Regions from separate parts of the Streptomyces sp. NPDC041191 genome, predicted to be linked through region 3. Evidence: riboswitches for the same ligand, from Rfam matches in the RefSeq annotation. Region 3 holds a riboswitch; each other region holds the start of a gene.
The links. Region 3 has a riboswitch for cobalamin ahead of ACZ6AQ_RS14790 (ribonucleoside-diphosphate reductase subunit alpha). Riboswitches for the same ligand answer to the same signal wherever they lie in the genome.
Positions count from the first base shown of each region.

Region 1: another riboswitch for cobalamin. It lies ahead of cobN (cobaltochelatase subunit CobN); the one in region 3 lies ahead of ACZ6AQ_RS14790 (ribonucleoside-diphosphate reductase subunit alpha).
Region 2: another riboswitch for cobalamin. It lies ahead of ACZ6AQ_RS00275 (cobalamin biosynthesis protein); the one in region 3 lies ahead of ACZ6AQ_RS14790 (ribonucleoside-diphosphate reductase subunit alpha).

Region 1 covers NZ_JBVIZC010000008.1:57,158-62,339, forward strand. Annotated here, with positions in the region: gene ACZ6AQ_RS17115 (precorrin-2 C(20)-methyltransferase) at 1-880, opposite strand, end outside; gene ACZ6AQ_RS17120 (precorrin-8X methylmutase) at 877-1,530, opposite strand; gene ACZ6AQ_RS17125 (cobalamin biosynthesis protein CobG) at 1,527-2,750, opposite strand; cobalamin riboswitch at 3,077-3,214, shown strand; gene cobN (cobaltochelatase subunit CobN) at 3,253-5,182, shown strand, end outside.
Region 2 covers NZ_JBVIZC010000001.1:49,166-54,347, forward strand. Annotated here, with positions in the region: gene ACZ6AQ_RS00260 (alpha/beta hydrolase) at 1-507, opposite strand, end outside; gene ACZ6AQ_RS00265 (inorganic phosphate transporter) at 839-2,107, shown strand; gene ACZ6AQ_RS00270 (hypothetical protein) at 2,120-2,341, shown strand; adenosylcobalamin (AdoCbl) riboswitch at 2,566-2,642, shown strand; gene ACZ6AQ_RS00275 (cobalamin biosynthesis protein) at 2,696-3,667, shown strand; gene ACZ6AQ_RS00280 (cobyric acid synthase) at 3,664-5,182, shown strand, end outside.
Region 3 covers NZ_JBVIZC010000006.1:313,461-318,642, forward strand. Annotated here, with positions in the region: gene ACZ6AQ_RS14785 (ribonucleotide-diphosphate reductase subunit beta) at 1-190, opposite strand, end outside; gene ACZ6AQ_RS14790 (ribonucleoside-diphosphate reductase subunit alpha) at 190-2,568, opposite strand; cobalamin riboswitch at 2,699-2,825, opposite strand; gene ACZ6AQ_RS14795 (GNAT family N-acetyltransferase) at 2,888-3,397, opposite strand; gene mctP (monocarboxylate uptake permease MctP) at 3,480-5,105, opposite strand; gene ACZ6AQ_RS14805 (DUF3311 domain-containing protein) at 5,102-5,182, opposite strand, start outside.

The sequences.
Region 1 (5,182 bases), on a different contig from region 3:
GGACCGGCACCCGGTCCAGGTAGGTGGTGTAGCCGACCAGGTCGTCCGCGTTGAGCAGCGCCCCGCGCGACTCCGGGGTCAGCCAGGGCGCGCCCGCCGGACCGGTGCCGACGACGACGACCTCGCCCCGGTCCCGTACGGGGGGCTCCTGGTCGATGCGGGAGGGCAGCACGGCGACCGAGAAGTACGGGACGGACTCCGGGTCCACCTCCGCCAGGCGCTCCGTCCGCTCGCCCGCCATGAACGCCCGCTCCACGTACCGCGCGTCCTCCAGGCGGCCCGCCCGCTCCAGGGCCCGCCGCACGGTGGGGAAGGTGCGGCCGAGCTTCATGACGACCGCCGAGTCGGTGCCCGCGAGCCGGGCCGTCAGCTCGTCCTCCGGGAGCGTGCCGGGAACGATCGTCAGGACCTCCTCCGCCTCGCACAGCGGCTCCCCGAGCCGGGCGGCGGCGGCGCTCACCGAGGTGACGCCCGGGACGACGGTCGTGTCGTAGCGGTGCGCGAGCCGCTTGTGCATGTGCTGGTACGAGCCGTAGAAGAGCGGGTCGCCCTCGGCGAGGACCGCGACGGTGCGGCCCGCGTCCAGGTGGGCGGCGAGGCGGGCCGCCGCCTCCTCGTAGAAGTCGTTCAGGGCGCCCCGGTAGCCGCCGGGGTGGTCCGTGGTCTCCACCGTGAGCGGGTACACCAGCCGCTCCTCGACGTGGTCCTCGCGCAGGTGCGGGGCGGCGATCGAGCGGGCGATGGAGCGGCCGTGGCGGGCCGAGTGGTACGCGACCACGTCGGCCTCGGCGATGGCCTTCACGGCGGCGAGGGTGAGGAGGTCCGGATCGCCGGGGCCGAGGCCCACGCCGTACAGCTTGCCGACGGTGTTCCCGGTCACTGCTGGATCTCCGCTTCGTGCGCGAGGGCGTTGATCGCGGCGGCCGTCATGGCGCTGCCGCCGCGCCGGCCCCGGACGACGAGGTGGTCGAGGCCGAGGGTGTTGGCGGCGAGGGCGTCCTTGGACTCGGCGGCGCCGATGAAGCCGACCGGTATGCCGAGGACGGCGGCGGGCTTCCCCGCGCCCTTCGCGACCATCTCCAGGAGGTGGAAGAGGGCGGTGGGGGCGTTGCCGATGGCGACGACGGAGCCTTCGAGACGGTCCCGCCACAGCTCCAGGGCGGCGGCGGAACGGGTGGTGCCCAGCTCGGCGGCGAGGCCCGGCACGGCCGGGTCGGAGAGCGTGCAGACCACGTCGTTGCCGGCGGGCAGCCGCTTGCGGGTGACGCCGCTGGCGACCATCTGCGCGTCGCAGAGGACCGGCGCGCCCGCCCGGAGCGCGGCGCGGGCGCTCGCGACGACGCCCGGCGAGTACGCGATGTCCCGGACGAGGTCGGTCATGCCGCAGGCGTGGATCATCCGGACCGCCACCTGGGCGACATCGGCGGGCAGGCCCGTGAGGTCCGCCTCGGCGCGGATCGTGGCAAAGGACCGGCGGTAGATCTCCGTCCCGTCCTTCTCGTAGTCGAACATCCTGTTGCTCTCGCTCATCTCGTCGTACGGGCCGTGGCCACGGCTTCGGGCAGGGAGGTGCGGGGGGTGGGGGCGCCGTTCACCAGATAGCCGCCGCCGGGGACGGCGAGGACGTCGATCCAGTCGCCGTGCGGACGGCCGCAGCGCCGCTCGCACCCGGAGTAGTGGACGGGCAGGCCGGGGGAGCCCGGCACGGCGTCCGTCCGGACGTCCGCGAGCGACTTGGCGCAGCCGGGCCGTCCGGTGCAGGCGCTGACGCCGGCCCAGGGGGAGCCGGGCCGGGTGATCAGGCCGTGCGCCTCCAGGGCGGGCAGCCGTCCGGGGTCCGTCCCGGTGACGACGGCCCCGCGCCAGGGCGTGAGCCGCACCTCGCCGGCGGGCAGCAGGGCCCGCAGCTGGGCGGCGGTGAGGCGGCCGAGGGGGGCGAGGACGTGGAGGGCGGAGGCGCCGAGGGGGCCGGGGGCGGGGGGCGCCGCACGGGGCGGGACCGGCTCCCGTCCGTCCTCCGCCGCGATCCCGGCCCGCGCGAGCGCTTCCCGCACGTCCACGTCGTGCCCCTCCGGCAGTTCGCGGACGCGCCAGGCGCCCGTACCGGCCTCGCGGGCGGCGGACAGGAAGGCGCGGGCGGCGGCGAGCGCGGCGCGCGGGGCGTCGGCGGCGGCGACGCGGACGGTGCGGCCGCCGAGGCGCAGGAGCGCGGCGTCCGGGGCCGCTGCGACCAAGGTCACATCGCCGCCGAGGCCGGTGACGTCGCCCCGGCCGTCGTCGAGGACGAAGAGGAAGCGGCCCGAGAGCGCCGCCGCCCAGGGCGCGGCGCAGAGCCGTTCGTCCAGCGCGCGGGCCCACAACTGCACGTCGGCGTGGCCGAGTCCGTCGAGTCCGGCGGCCGGGGAGGCCACGATGTTGCGGACGCGTTCGTGGGTGGGGGAGGGCAGCAGGCCCGCCTCCGTCAGGAGCGGCGCCAGCTCCGCCCCGCAGCCCTCCGCCAGGCCGCGCAGCTCCGCGTTGCCGCGCGAGGTGACGCTGATCCGCCCGTCGCCCAGGGTCTCCGCCGCGTCTGCCAGGACCTCTGCCTGACGGGGCGTCAGGCGGCCTCCGGGCAGCCGCAGTCGGGCCAGGAGGCCGTCGTCGGCGGAGTGCAGGCGCAGCGCCCCGGGACAGGCGTCGCCCCGGTCCCGTACGCGGGGAGCGCCGGGGTCGGGCGTCGGGGACGGGGTGGGCGGCATGGCGGCGAGCATACCCACGGGGAACCGGCTGCCGACCGGGTGTGATCAGCCTGACTCCCGGGCGCCCGGCGGGCGCGTGCGGAGGTGCCTTCCGGGTTCGGGGCGGGTGGGTGCGGAGGTGACTTCCGGGTTCCGGGCGGGCGGGTGCGGGGGTGTCTTCCGGGTTTTGGCCAGGTGGTCCCGGGGGCGCCTTCCGGGTTCGGGGCGGGCGGGTACGGGGGTGTCTTCCGGGTTTCGGCCGGGCGGGACCGGGGGCGCCTTCCAGGTTTCGGCCGGGCGGGGCCGGGGTCCCCGGCCGGGTGGGAACCGCCCGGCCCTCCCGGCTCCCGGAGCCCACGATCTAGGATGCAAGCGGCATGGGGTCCCAGGGCCCCGGGGAGGAAGCCCGGTGAGATTCCGGCGCGGTCCCGCCACTGTGAACCGGCCCGGCGCTTTCGGGGCGGTGAGTCAGGAACTCCCGCCGTCCACACGACCACCCGGGGCGCGGACAACCCCGAGGAAGGCCTGCCTCGCCATGCTCCTGCTGCTGTCGCACTCCGACACCGACCTGCTCAGCGCCCGCGCGGCCGGCGGCCCGGTCGCGTACCGGTTCGCCAACCCGGCCCGGCTCCCGCTCGCCGACCTCCCCGGCCTCCTCGACGGGGCCGACCTCGTCGTCGTCCGGCTCCTCGGCGGCCTCCGCTCCTGGGAGGACGGGCTCGACGCGATCCGCGCCTCGGGGAAGCCGGTGGTCGTGCTCAGCGGCGAACAGGCGCCCGACGCCCAGCTGATGGAGGTCTCCACCGTGCCCGTCGGCGTCGCCACCGAGGCGCACGCCTACCTGGCGCACGGCGGCCCCGCCAACCTGGAGCAGCTGGCCCGCTTCCTCTCCGACACCGTCCTGCTCACCGGCCACGGCTTCGAGGCCCCGGCCGCCGCCCCCACCTGGGGCCCGCTGGAGCGCACCCCGAAGGCCACCGACGGCCCGACCGTCGCCGTGCTCTACTACCGCGCCCACCACATGAGCGGCAACACCGCCTTCGTCGGCGCCCTGTGCGACGCGATCGAGGACGCCGGCGCCCGGCCGCTCCCGCTGTACGTGGCCTCCCTGCGCGCCCCCGAGCCGGAGCTGATCGACACCCTCCGCGCCGCCGACGCCCTCGTCACCACCGTCCTCGCGGCGGGCGGCACCAAGCCCGCCGAGGCGCAGGCGGGCGGCGACGAGGAGGCGTGGGACGCGGGCGCGCTCGCCGCGCTCGACGTGCCGATCCTCCAGGCCCTGTGCCTGACCGGCTCCCGCGCGGCCTGGGAGGAGAACGACGAGGGCCTGTCCCCGCTGGACGCCGCGGGCCAGGTCGCCGTCCCCGAGTTCGACGGCCGCCTGATCACCGTCCCGTTCTCCTTCAAGGAGATCGACGAGGACGGCCTGCCCGCCTACGTGGCGGACCCCGAGCGCGCGGCCCGCGTCGCCGGGATCGCCGTGCGGCACGCCCGCCTCCGGCACATCCCGAACGCCGGGAAGAGGATCGCGCTCGTCCTCTCCGCGTACCCCACCAAGCACTCCCGCATCGGCAACGCCGTCGGTCTGGACACCCCCGCCTCCGCCGTCGCCCTGCTGCGTCGGCTGATCGGGGAGGGGTACGACTTCGGCCCCGCCGAGGAGCTGCCCGGCCTGGTCTCGGGCGACGGCGACGAGCTGATATACGCCCTCATCGAGGCCGGCGGCCACGACCAGGACTGGCTGACCGAGGAGCAGCTGGCCAGGAACCCGGTCCGCATCCCGGCCGCCGACTACAAGCGCTGGTACGCGACCCTCCCCGAGGAGCTGCGCACGCGCGTCGAGGAGCACTGGGGCCCGGCGCCCGGCGAGATGTTCCTCGACCGGTCGCGGAACCCGGAGGGCGACATCGTGCTCGCCGCCCTGCGGCGCGGGAACCTCCTGATCCTCATCCAGCCGCCGCGCGGCTTCGGTGAGAACCCGATCGCGATCTACCACGATCCCGACCTCCCGCCGTCCCACCACTACCTGGCCGCCTACCGCTGGATCGCGGCCCGCGCCGAGGACGGCGGCTTCGGCGCCGACGCCATGGTGCACCTGGGCAAGCACGGCAACCTGGAGTGGCTGCCCGGCAAGAACGCCGGCCTGTCCGCCGCCTGCGGCCCGGACGCGGCCCTCGGCGACCTGCCGCTGGTCTACCCGTTCCTGGTCAACGACCCGGGCGAGGGCACGCAGGCCAAGCGGCGCGCGCACGCGACCCTGGTCGACCACCTGGTGCCGCCGATGGCCCGCGCCGACTCGTACGGCGACATCGCGCGCCTGGAGCAGCTGCTCGACGAGTACGCGCAGATCTCCTCCATGGACCCGGCGAAGCTGCCCGCGATCCGCGCCCAGATCTGGACCCTGATCCAGGCCGCCCGGCTCGACCACGACCTGGGGCTGGAGGAGCGGCCGGAGGACGACGGCT
Region 2 (5,182 bases), on a different contig from region 3:
CTCGCGGGTGGCGCCGAGCCCGTGCAGGGCGATCACCCAGACGGAGCGCGGGGCGGGCACGAGCCAGGCGGGCAGGGGGCCGAGCTCGCCCGGGATCTCCACGTCCTCGTGGACGAGTCCGAGGGCGGTCGTCGGCGTCCCCCGGTGCAGCGCGGGGGTGAGCCGGACGCGGGCGCCGGGGCCGGGGGTGCCGAGCTCGACCCGTTCCAGGCGCCGGACGACGGTGTCGGCGGTGTGCGGGGTGCGGGCGAGGACGGGTCCGAGGACGGCGTGCAGGCCGGGGGCCTCCATGCCGTACGTGCCGGGCCGCAGCGAGGCGAGGCTGCGGGTGAGGGTGATCCGGTCGGGGGTCGTGGCGTGCACGGTCAGTCTCGGATCACCGGGCAGGGGCCGCTCCGACGGCACCTTGAGGGCGAGGTCGCTGGCGTACCGGCCGGCCGCCACCGCGGCCGCGCCGACACCGATCAGGGTGGTGACGGCCGTTGCCGTCGCTGTAGCCGGGCGCACGCTCCCAGTGTCCGCAGGGTGGGGGCGGACTGCCACCCGACGTGCGGGGCGGGCGGCCGGGACGACCCGTACGGCCCCGGGGCGGGCGAACGGGACCGGCCGTACGGCCCCGGGGCGGGCGCGGGGCGGTCCGCCGCCCGGGGAGACGCGGGCCGCCCCGGGAGGCGCGGGCGGGCCCGGGTCCCGGGCGGGGCCCGGGAGCCCTCCGGGACCTAAGCGGAATCTCCCGGCACCGGATAGGGACACCATGCCGCCCGCCCCAGTTCATCTTCCGTTCATCCAGGTTGCTTACGTTCGACGAGCCACTGACGTCAAACGATTGCCTGGGTAAATGGAACACATCACGCTGCTGCTCGCCATTGTGGTCGTGACAGCTCTCGTGTTCGATTTCACGAACGGTTTCCACGACACCGCCAACGCGATGGCCACGACCATCTCGACCGGTGCGCTCAAGCCCAAGACGGCGGTGGCCATGTCCGCCGCGCTGAACCTCGTCGGCGCGTTCCTGTCCGTGGAGGTCGCCAGGACGATCTCCGGCGGGATCATCAACGAAGAGGGCATCCGCACGGAGGTGATCTTCGCCGCGCTGGTCGGCGCCATCCTGTGGAACCTGCTGACCTGGCTGCTCGGACTCCCGTCCAGCTCCTCCCACGCCCTCTTCGGCGGTCTCATCGGCGCCGCGGTCATGTCGGCCGGCTGGTCGGCCGTGAACGGCTCCACCATCGTCACCAAGGTCCTCATCCCGGCCGTCGCCGCGCCGATCGTCGCCGGCCTCGCCGCGATGGCCGCCACCCGGCTGACGTACCTGATCAAGGCCGACCCCGGGGCGAAGGCCACGGCCAAGGGCTACCGGGCCGGCCAGATCGCCTCCGCCGGTCTCGTCTCCCTCGCCCACGGCACCAACGACGCCCAGAAGACGATGGGCATCATCACCCTGGCCCTGGTCACCCAGGGCGTCGTCGCCCCCGGCTCGAACCCGCCCCTGTGGGTCGTCGTCTCCGCCGGCGTCGCCATCGCGCTCGGCACCTACCTCGGCGGCTGGCGCATCATCCGCACCATGGGCAAGGGCCTCACCGACCTCCGGCCGCAGCAGGGCTTCGCCGCCCAGACCAGCGCCGCCACGGTCATCCTGGCCTCCTCGCACCTCGGCTTCTCCCTCTCCACCACCCAGTCCTGCTCGGGTGCCGTGATGGGCGCGGGCCTGGGCCGCAAGGGCGGTGTCGTCCGCTGGTCGACCGCGACCCGGATGTTCGTCGCCTGGGGCCTGACCCTGCCCGCCGCGGGCCTGGTCGGCGCCGGTGCCGAGTTCCTCACCCAGCAGGGCCCCTGGGGCATCGCCGCCGTCGCGGTCCTGCTGATCGCCGGGTCGGCCGTGATCTGGTCGCTCTCCCGCCGCAAGCCGGTCGACCACCACAACGTCACGGCCGACGACCCGCACGCCGAGGAGCCCGCGGGCGTCGTGACCACCGCCGTCGCGGCCGTCACCCCGCCGCCGGCCGGCTCCTTCACCGCCGTCACGGACGAGGACCTCAAGGCGACCATCCCCGCCCCGGTCCCCACCGACCCGACCGCTCCCCCGGCCCCGGCCGCGAAGGTCTAAGGAAAGAACCGCATGAAGATCGACTGGGCAGCCCTCGGCTCCGTCTTCGGAGTCAGCCTCGTGGCGACCGTCGCCCTGGTGGGCCTCTTCTCCCTCGGCATCGTCGGCCTCACCAAGCAGGAGGAGGCCGCCGCCCGGGGGGACTCCGCCGCCCCGGCCCGCGCCGGTGCCTACGCCTGCTTCGGACTGTGCCTGGCGGCCGTGGCCTACGGCATCCACCTGATCGTCGCCTGACGGTCCCCGCTCCGCCGGCCGGGCGGTCCGCACCTCCGGGTGCGGGCCGCCCGGTTTCCGTGTCTGTGGCACTCCGCACAGTGCGCCGCCGCAGGTCAAGGGGGAGTTGACGCCCGTTCTCGGGGCGTGGTGGACTGCCGGGGCCATAAGAGCGCGTGCCGTGAACGGCGTCGTCCGCCCCGGAGGGCGGGCGGCACTTCCGGCACACGCCCTACGGCGGCAGCAGAGGAAGTCCGGTGCGAATCCGGCGCGGTCCCGCCACTGTGACCGGCCCCCCAGGGGGCCGGGAGTCAGGAACTCTCGCCGCCGGTCACGTCGATCCGGGGCGCGGACCCTGAGTGAGGACACAGCACCATGCCCGGCCGCTCCAGAGCCACCGGCGTCTTCGCGTACGGCGCGGCCGCGGGTCTCGCCGTCGACCTGGTCCTCGGCGACCCCCGCCGCGGACACCCCGTCGCCGCCTTCGGCCGCGCGGCCGCCGCCGTCGAACGGCGCCTCCACCACGACCACCGGGGCTGGGGCGCCCTGCACGCCGCCGTCTGCGCCGGTTCCACCGTCGCGCTCGGCGCCCTCGCCGCCCGGGCCGTGCGCGACCGGCCGGCCGCCTCCGCGGCGCTGACCGCCGCCTCCGTCTGGGCCGTCGTCGGCGGGACCACCCTGGGCCGGGAGGCCCGCGCGATCGGCGGGGCGCTGGCCGCCGGGGACCTGGAGGCGGCCCGCGAGCGGCTGCCGCACCTGTGCGGGCGCGACCCGCAGTCCCTGGACGGGCCCGCGACGGCCCGCGCGGTCGTCGAGTCGGTCGCCGAGAACACCTCGGACGCCGTGGTCGGCGCCCTCTTCTGGGGGGCGGTCGCGGGCGTGCCGGGGCTCGTCGGCTTCCGGGCCGTCAACACCCTGGACGCGATGGTGGGCCACACGTCCCCCCGGTACCGCCGCTTCGGCTGGGCCTCGGCCCGCCTGGACGACCTGGCCGGCTGGCCCGGGGCCCGGCTGACGGCCGTGCTCGCGGCCGTCGCGGGCGGGAACCCGCGCGGGGCCGTACGGGCCTGGCGGGCGGACGCGCCGAAGCATCCGAGCCCCAACGCGGGCCCGGTCGAGGCGTCCTTCGCGGGCGCGCTGGGCGTACGGCTCGGCGGCACCCTCTCGTACGGCGGCCGGGTCGAGCACCGGCCGGTCCTGAACGGGACGGGGCGGGCCGTCGAGGTGGCCGACATCGAACGGGCGGTGGCGCTCTCGCGCCGGGTGACCGCGCTGACCCTGGCCGCCTGCGTGGGCGGCCGTCTGATCGCCGACGCCGTGCGGCGCGGGAAGCGGAGGGCTTCATGAGGGGCGGGGGACTGCTGGTCGCCGGGACCACGTCCGACGCGGGCAAGAGCGTCGTGACGGCCGGGATCTGCCGCTGGCTGGTCCGCAGGGGCCTGAAGGTGGCACCGTTCAAGGGGCAGAACATGTCCCTCAACTCCTTCGTCACCCGCGAGGGCGCCGAGATCGGACGGGCCCAGGCCATGCAGGCGCGGGCCGCCCGGGTCGAGCCGACCGCGCTGATGAACCCGGTGCTGCTCAAGCCGGGCGGCGACCGCTCCAGCCAGGTCGTCCTGATGGGGAAGCCGGTGGGCGAGCTGAGCGCCAAGGGGTTCTTCGGGGGGCCCGGGGGGTCGTCCCCCGGGAAGGCACTGCACGGGGGGCGCCAGAAGGACCTGTTCGAGCCGGTCATGGCGTGCCTGGAGGAGCTGCGGAGCACGTACGACGCGGTGATCTGCGAGGGCGCCGGCAGTCCGGCCGAGATCAACCTGCGGCGCACCGACATCGTGAACATGGGCGTGGCGCGGGCCGCGCGGCTGCCCGTGGTGGTGGTCGGGGACATCGACCGGGGCGGGGTCTTCGCCCAGTTCTTCGGCACGACGGCGCTGCTGTCCCCCGAGGACCAGGCGCTCGTCGCCGGATACCTGGTGAACAAGTTCCGGGGCGACGTGAGCCTGCTCGAACCGGGTCTCGACATGCTGCACGGCCTGACCGGGCGCCGGACCCTCGGCGTCCTGCCGTACGCGCACGGGCTCGGCATCGACGAGGAGGACGGCCTGCGCGTGTCGCTGCGGGGCGCCGTCCGGGAGTCGGTGGTGGCGCCGCCGGTCGGCGCGGACGTGCTGCGGGTCGCCGTGTGCGCCGTACCGCTGATGTCGAACTTCACGGACGTGGACGCGCTCGCGGCCGAGCCGGGCGTGGTCGTCCGGTTCGTGGACCGTCCCGAGGAGCTGGCCGACGCGGACCTGGTGGTCGTCCCGGGCACGCGCGGCACGGTGAAGGCGCTCGCCTGGCTGCGGGAGCGCGGGATCGCGGACGCCCTGGCCCGGCGCGCGGCCGAGGGCCGGCCGGTGCTCGGCGTCTGCGGCGGCTTCCAGGTCCTCGGCGAGCGGATCGAGGACGAGGTCGAGTCGAGGGCCGGTGTGGTGGACGGGCTCGGACTGCTTCCCGTACGGGTGCGGTTCGGGACCGAGAAAACCCTGGCCCGGCCGGTCGGCGAGGCGCTGGGCGAACGGGTGGAGGGGTACGAGATCCACCACGGCGTCGCGGACGTGCGGGGCGGCGAGGCGTTCCTGGACGGCTGCCGGGTCGGCTCCGTGTGGGGCACCCACTGGCACGGCTCGCTGGAGAGCGACGGCTTCCGGCGGGCCTTCCTGCGGGAGGTCGCGGCGGTGGCGGGGCGGCGGTTCGTCCCGGCCCCCGACACGTCGTTCGACGCGCTGCGCGAGGAACAGCTCGACCGGCTCGGTGACCTGATCGAGGAGCACGCGGACACGGACGCGCTGCTGCGGCTGATCGAGGAGGGCGCCCCGGCGGGGC
Region 3 (5,182 bases):
CGATCATGTGCTGCTCACCGGGGGTGAGCTTGGCGAGGTCGGCGACGTCCGAGTGGAGGTCGACCTCCTCCACGGTCCAGGTGTTCTTGATGGCGTCCCGGTAGCGCTCGTAGAAGTCCGGGTAGCGCATGGGACGGAGCGTGAGCTCGAAGCCCGGGTCCAGGAGGTTCTTCTTCTCGGTGGAGCTCATTACTGGCAGGCCTCGCAGGACTCGGGGTTCTCAAGGGAGCAGGCGATCGCGTCCGCGTCGGGGGCCGCCTGCTGGACGGGGATCGGCGCGGCGGCGGCCGTCGACGCCCGGGCCGCGCGGGCGATCCGGGTGGCCGGGCGGGAGCGCAGGTAGTACGTCGTCTTCAGGCCCTGCTTCCAGGCGTACGCGTACATCGACGACAGCTTGCCGATGGTGGGCGTCTCCAGGAACAGGTTCAGCGACTGCGACTGGTCCAGGAACGGGGTGCGGGCGGCGGCCATGTCGATCAGGCCGCGCTGCGGGATCTCCCAGGCCGTGCGGTACAGCTCGCGCACCTCGGCCGGGACCCAGGTGAAGCCCTGCACCGAGCCGTTGGCGTCGCGCAGCGCCTCGCGGGTCTGCGCGTCCCACACGCCGAGCTCCTTCAGCTCGGCCACCAGGTAGGAGTTGACCTGGAGGAACTCGCCCGACAGCGTCTCGCGCTTGAACAGGTTGGACACCTGCGGCTCGATGCACTCGTACACGCCGGCGATCGAGGCGATCGTCGCGGTCGGCGCGATGGCGAGGAGCAGCGAGTTGCGCATGCCGACGGCGGCGATCCGCTCGCGCAGCGCGGCCCAGCGCTCCGGCCAGTTCAGCTCCACGTCGTAGTGGTCGGGGTGCAGCACGCCGCGGGCGGCGCGGGTCTTCTCCCAGGCGGGGAGCGGGCCGTTGCGCTCGGCCAGGTCGGCGGACGCCTCGTACGCGGCGAGCATGATCCGCTCGGCGATCCGGGTGGAGAGCGCCCGCGCCTCCGGGGAGTCGAAGGGCAGCCGCAGCTGGAAGAAGACGTCCTGGAGGCCCATGGCGCCCAGGCCGACCGGGCGCCAGCGGGAGTTGGAGCGGCCCGCCTGCTCGGTCGGGTAGAAGTTGATGTCCACGACCCGGTCGAGGAAGGTGACGGCCGTGCGGACGGTGGCGTCCAGGCGCTCCCAGTCGATGGCGCCGTTCCGCACGAACGCGCCGAGGTTGACCGAGCCCAGGTTGCAGACCGCGGTCTCGCCGTCGTCGGTGACCTCCAGGATCTCCGTGCAGAGGTTGGAGGAGTGGACGGTGTGGCCGGGCTCGGCGGTCTGGTTGGCCGTCCGGTTCGAGGCGTCCTTGAAGGTCATCCAGCCGTTGCCGGTCTGGGCCAGGGTCCGCATCATCCGGCCGTACAGGTCGCGGGCCGGCATCGTCTTGCGGGCGAGCCCGGCCGCCTCGGCCGCGCGGTACGCGGCGTCGAACTCGTCGCCCCACAGGTCGACCAGCTCGGGCACGTCCGACGGGGAGAACAGCGACCACTCGGCGTCGGCGTTCACGCGGCGCATGAACTCGTCCGGGACCCAGTGCGCCAGGTTGAGGTTGTGCGTGCGGCGCTGGTCCTCGCCCGTGTTGTCGCGGAGCTCCAGGAACTCCTCGATGTCCGCGTGCCAGGTCTCCAGGTAGACGGCGGCGGCGCCCTTGCGCCGGCCGCCCTGGTTCACGGCCGCGACGGAGGCGTCCAGGGTCTTCAGGAACGGCACGATGCCGTTGGAGTGCCCGTTGGTGCCCCGGATCAGGGAACCGCGGGCGCGGATCCGGGAGTACGAGAGGCCGATGCCGCCTGCGTGCTTCGAGAGGCGCGCGACCTGGTGGTAGCGGTCGTAGATGGAGTCCAGCTCGTCCTGGGGGGAGTCCAGGAGGTAGCAGGAGGACATCTGCGGGTGGCGGGTGCCGGAGTTGAAGAGCGTCGGCGAGGACGGCAGGTAGTCCAGGCGGCTCATCAGGCCGTACAGCGCGGCGACCTCGTCGAGCGCGCGGACGCTCTCGTCCTCGGCCAGGCCGCAGGCGACGCGCAGCATGAAGTGCTGGGGGGTCTCGATCACCTTGCGGGTGATCGGGTGGCGCAGCAGGTAGCGCGAGTAGAGGGTGCGCAGGCCGAAGTAGCCGAAGCGGTCGTCGCCGGCCGGGTCGATCGTCGCGTCGAGACGGTCGGCGTGCAGCGCGACGAACCCGGCGGTCCGGTCCGCGATCAGGCCCTCGCGGTGGCCCACGGCCACGGAGGCGGAGAAGGCGACGGAGCCCTGGGAGGCGGCCTCGTCCGCGATGGTGAGGGTCAGGAGGCGGGCGGCGAGCCGGGAGTACGCGGGGTCCTCGGCGATCAGGCCGGCGGCCGCCTCGGTGGCCAGCTCGCGCAGCTCCGCCTCGTCCGACGCGGCGCTGCGGCCGCGCAGCGCGGCGGCGGCGACCTTGCCGGGGTCGGTGTCGGGGAGATCGGCGGTGAGGTCGGTCAGGGTCCGCAGCAGCACGGTCCCGGGTCCGTCGCTCTCGACCGCGGAAGCCTCGGCCGAAGCCGGATCGGCGGGCGCGATGGTCACGTGGGGGCTCTCCCTCGCTCGGCTCGGGGCCGCGGGGAGGGAAGGCGGGCAGGCGGGCGTCCAGGCACGACGCGCCGCGTCCGCCGGCCCACTCCGCGAGGCCCGGACGTCTGTGGCACCCGGGCCGGACGGACCGGGCGCGCTGACGGCAGGTGCTCGGACTCGCTCCGGACGAAACAGCACGAAGCACACCGTTGCGGGACAGTTCCGGATTCGCGCCGGATTCCCCTGCGTCGACAGCGAGGACGAGCATACATGTGGGGGGCGCCGCTCGTGGCACCCCCCACATGTTGTGTCACCCCGGGGGCGGAGGGGAGGCTCAGAACTCCAAGGAGTAGGTGCGCAGCGGGTGATCGGGGATCGGCTCCCAGTCCCGGTGCGGGGTGCGGACGAAGCCCAGGCGCTCGTAGATCCGGTGCGCGGAGACCATCACGGCGTCCGTGGAGAGCACGATCCGGGCGCACCCCGGGAGGGCCCGCGCCCGGTCGGTACAGGCCCGTACGAGCGCCTCCCCGATGCCCCGGCCGCGGGCCTCCCGGGCGACCACGAGCATCCGGAACTCGGCCTCGCCCTCCACGGCGATGTCGGCCCACGGCGTGCCGCCCCGGGCGAAGGTCACCCCGCCGACGATCCGGCCCGCCGCGGTCCCGGTGTCCTCCGCGACGAGGACCTCGCTCTCGCGGGCCCGCCGCGCGGTGTCCCGCAGCACCTCCAGGTAGGAGTCCTCGGCCCCGTACTTCAGCAGTCCGTCGTCCAGATAGGTGCGCCCGGTCAGCTCGCCGAGCGCCTCGTACTCCTCGGGCCGTACCGCCCTGATCGTGAAGTCCATGGGTGCAGTGTGCCCGCCGGGGACGCGGCGGGGCCCGGGGGTCTCCGGCGGAGGCCCCCGGGCCCGTCGTACGCGCGCGAGGTCAGTGCGTCGGCGCGGTGGTCTTCTCCATCTCGGCCTTCACGCCCGGGTCGCCGGCGTCCGCCGTGTAGTCGGACGGCGAGGTCTCGTCCACGCCCTCGGGGGCCTTGACGGCCTTGAGGACGAAGGTGAGGACCACGGTGACCAGGACGTTGAGGACGAAGGCGGTGAGACCGATGTAGCCGATCTCGCCGATGCCCGGGATCTCGGCGGAGGAGCCGCCGAAGTGCTTCTGGGTCGGGCTGGCGACGCCGTACGCGGCGACCGTGCCGTAGACCATGCCGACCGCCCAGCCCGCGAGCAGCGCCCAGCGGTGGAACCAGCGGGTGAACAGGCCGCCGACCAGGGCCGGGAAGGTCTGCAGGATCCAGATGCCGCCGAGGAGCTGGAAGTTGATCGCGACCGTCTTGTCCATGGTGAGGACGAAGACGAGCGCGCCGACCTTCACCAGGAGGGAGACCAGCTTGGAGACCTTGGTCTCCTGGGCCGGGGTCGCGTCCGGCCTGATGAAGTCCTTGTAGATGTTGCGGGTGAAGAGGTTGGCCGCGGCGATCGACATGATCGCGGCCGGGACGAGCGCGCCGATGCCGATCGCGGCGAACGCGACGCCCGCGAACCAGTCCGGGAACATGGTCTCGAAGAGCTGCGGGATGGCGAGCTGGCCGTTCTTCACCTTGATCCCGGCGGCGATCGCCATGAAGCCGAGCAGCGCGAGCAGGCCCAGCATCAGCGAGTACAGCGGCAGGATCGTGGTGTTGCGGCGGATGACCTCGCGGCTCCGGGACGACAGGGTCGCCGTGATGGAGTGCGGGTACATGAAGAGCGCGAGCGCGGAGCCGAGCGCGAGCGTCGCGTACGTCCACTGGCCGGCCTCGCCGGGGACGAGCGCGCCGCGCGGCTTGCCGGTCGCCGGGTTGGTCTGCGCGAACGCCTCGCCCGCCTTGGCGAAGATCTCGTCGAAGCCGCCCAGCTTGATCGGGATGTAGATGATCGCCACCGCGATGACGAGGTAGATCAGGGTGTCCTTGACGAAGGCGATGAGCGCGGGGGCGCGCAGGCCCGAGGAGTACGTGTACGCCGCGAGGACGCCGAAGGCGAGCAGCAGCGGCAGGTCCTTGACGAACCAGTGCGTGGTCTCGCCGCCGCCGACGCCCATCACGTCCAGGACGGCCTGGATGCCGACGAGCTGGAGCGCGATGTACGGCATGGTGGCGAGGATGCCGGTGACCGCCACCGCGAGCGACAGGCCCTTGGAGCCGAAGCGGCCCCGGACGAAGTCGGAGGTGGTGACGTACCCGTGCTTGTGCGACACCGACCACAGGCGGGGCAGGAAGGTGAAGATCAGCGGGTACACCAGGATCGTGTACGGGACGGCGAAGAAGCCGGCCGCGCCCGCCGCGTAGATGGCCGCGGGGACGGCGACGAAGGTGTACGCCGTGTAGAGGTCGCCGCCGAGCAGGAACCACGTCACCCAGGTGCCGAACGACCGGCCGCCGAGGCCCCATTCGTCGAGGCTGTGCTCGTTCTCGGCCTTGCGCCACTTGGCCGCCAGGAAGCCCATGACCGTGACGGCCAGGAAGAAGAAGACGAAGACGCCGAGCGCCACGCCGTTCACGCCGTCCTTCATCGCGCGTCACCTCCCCTGCGGGACCGCTGGTCCCGCTGCCACAGCTTGTACGCGATCATGGTGAGCACGGTGGAGAC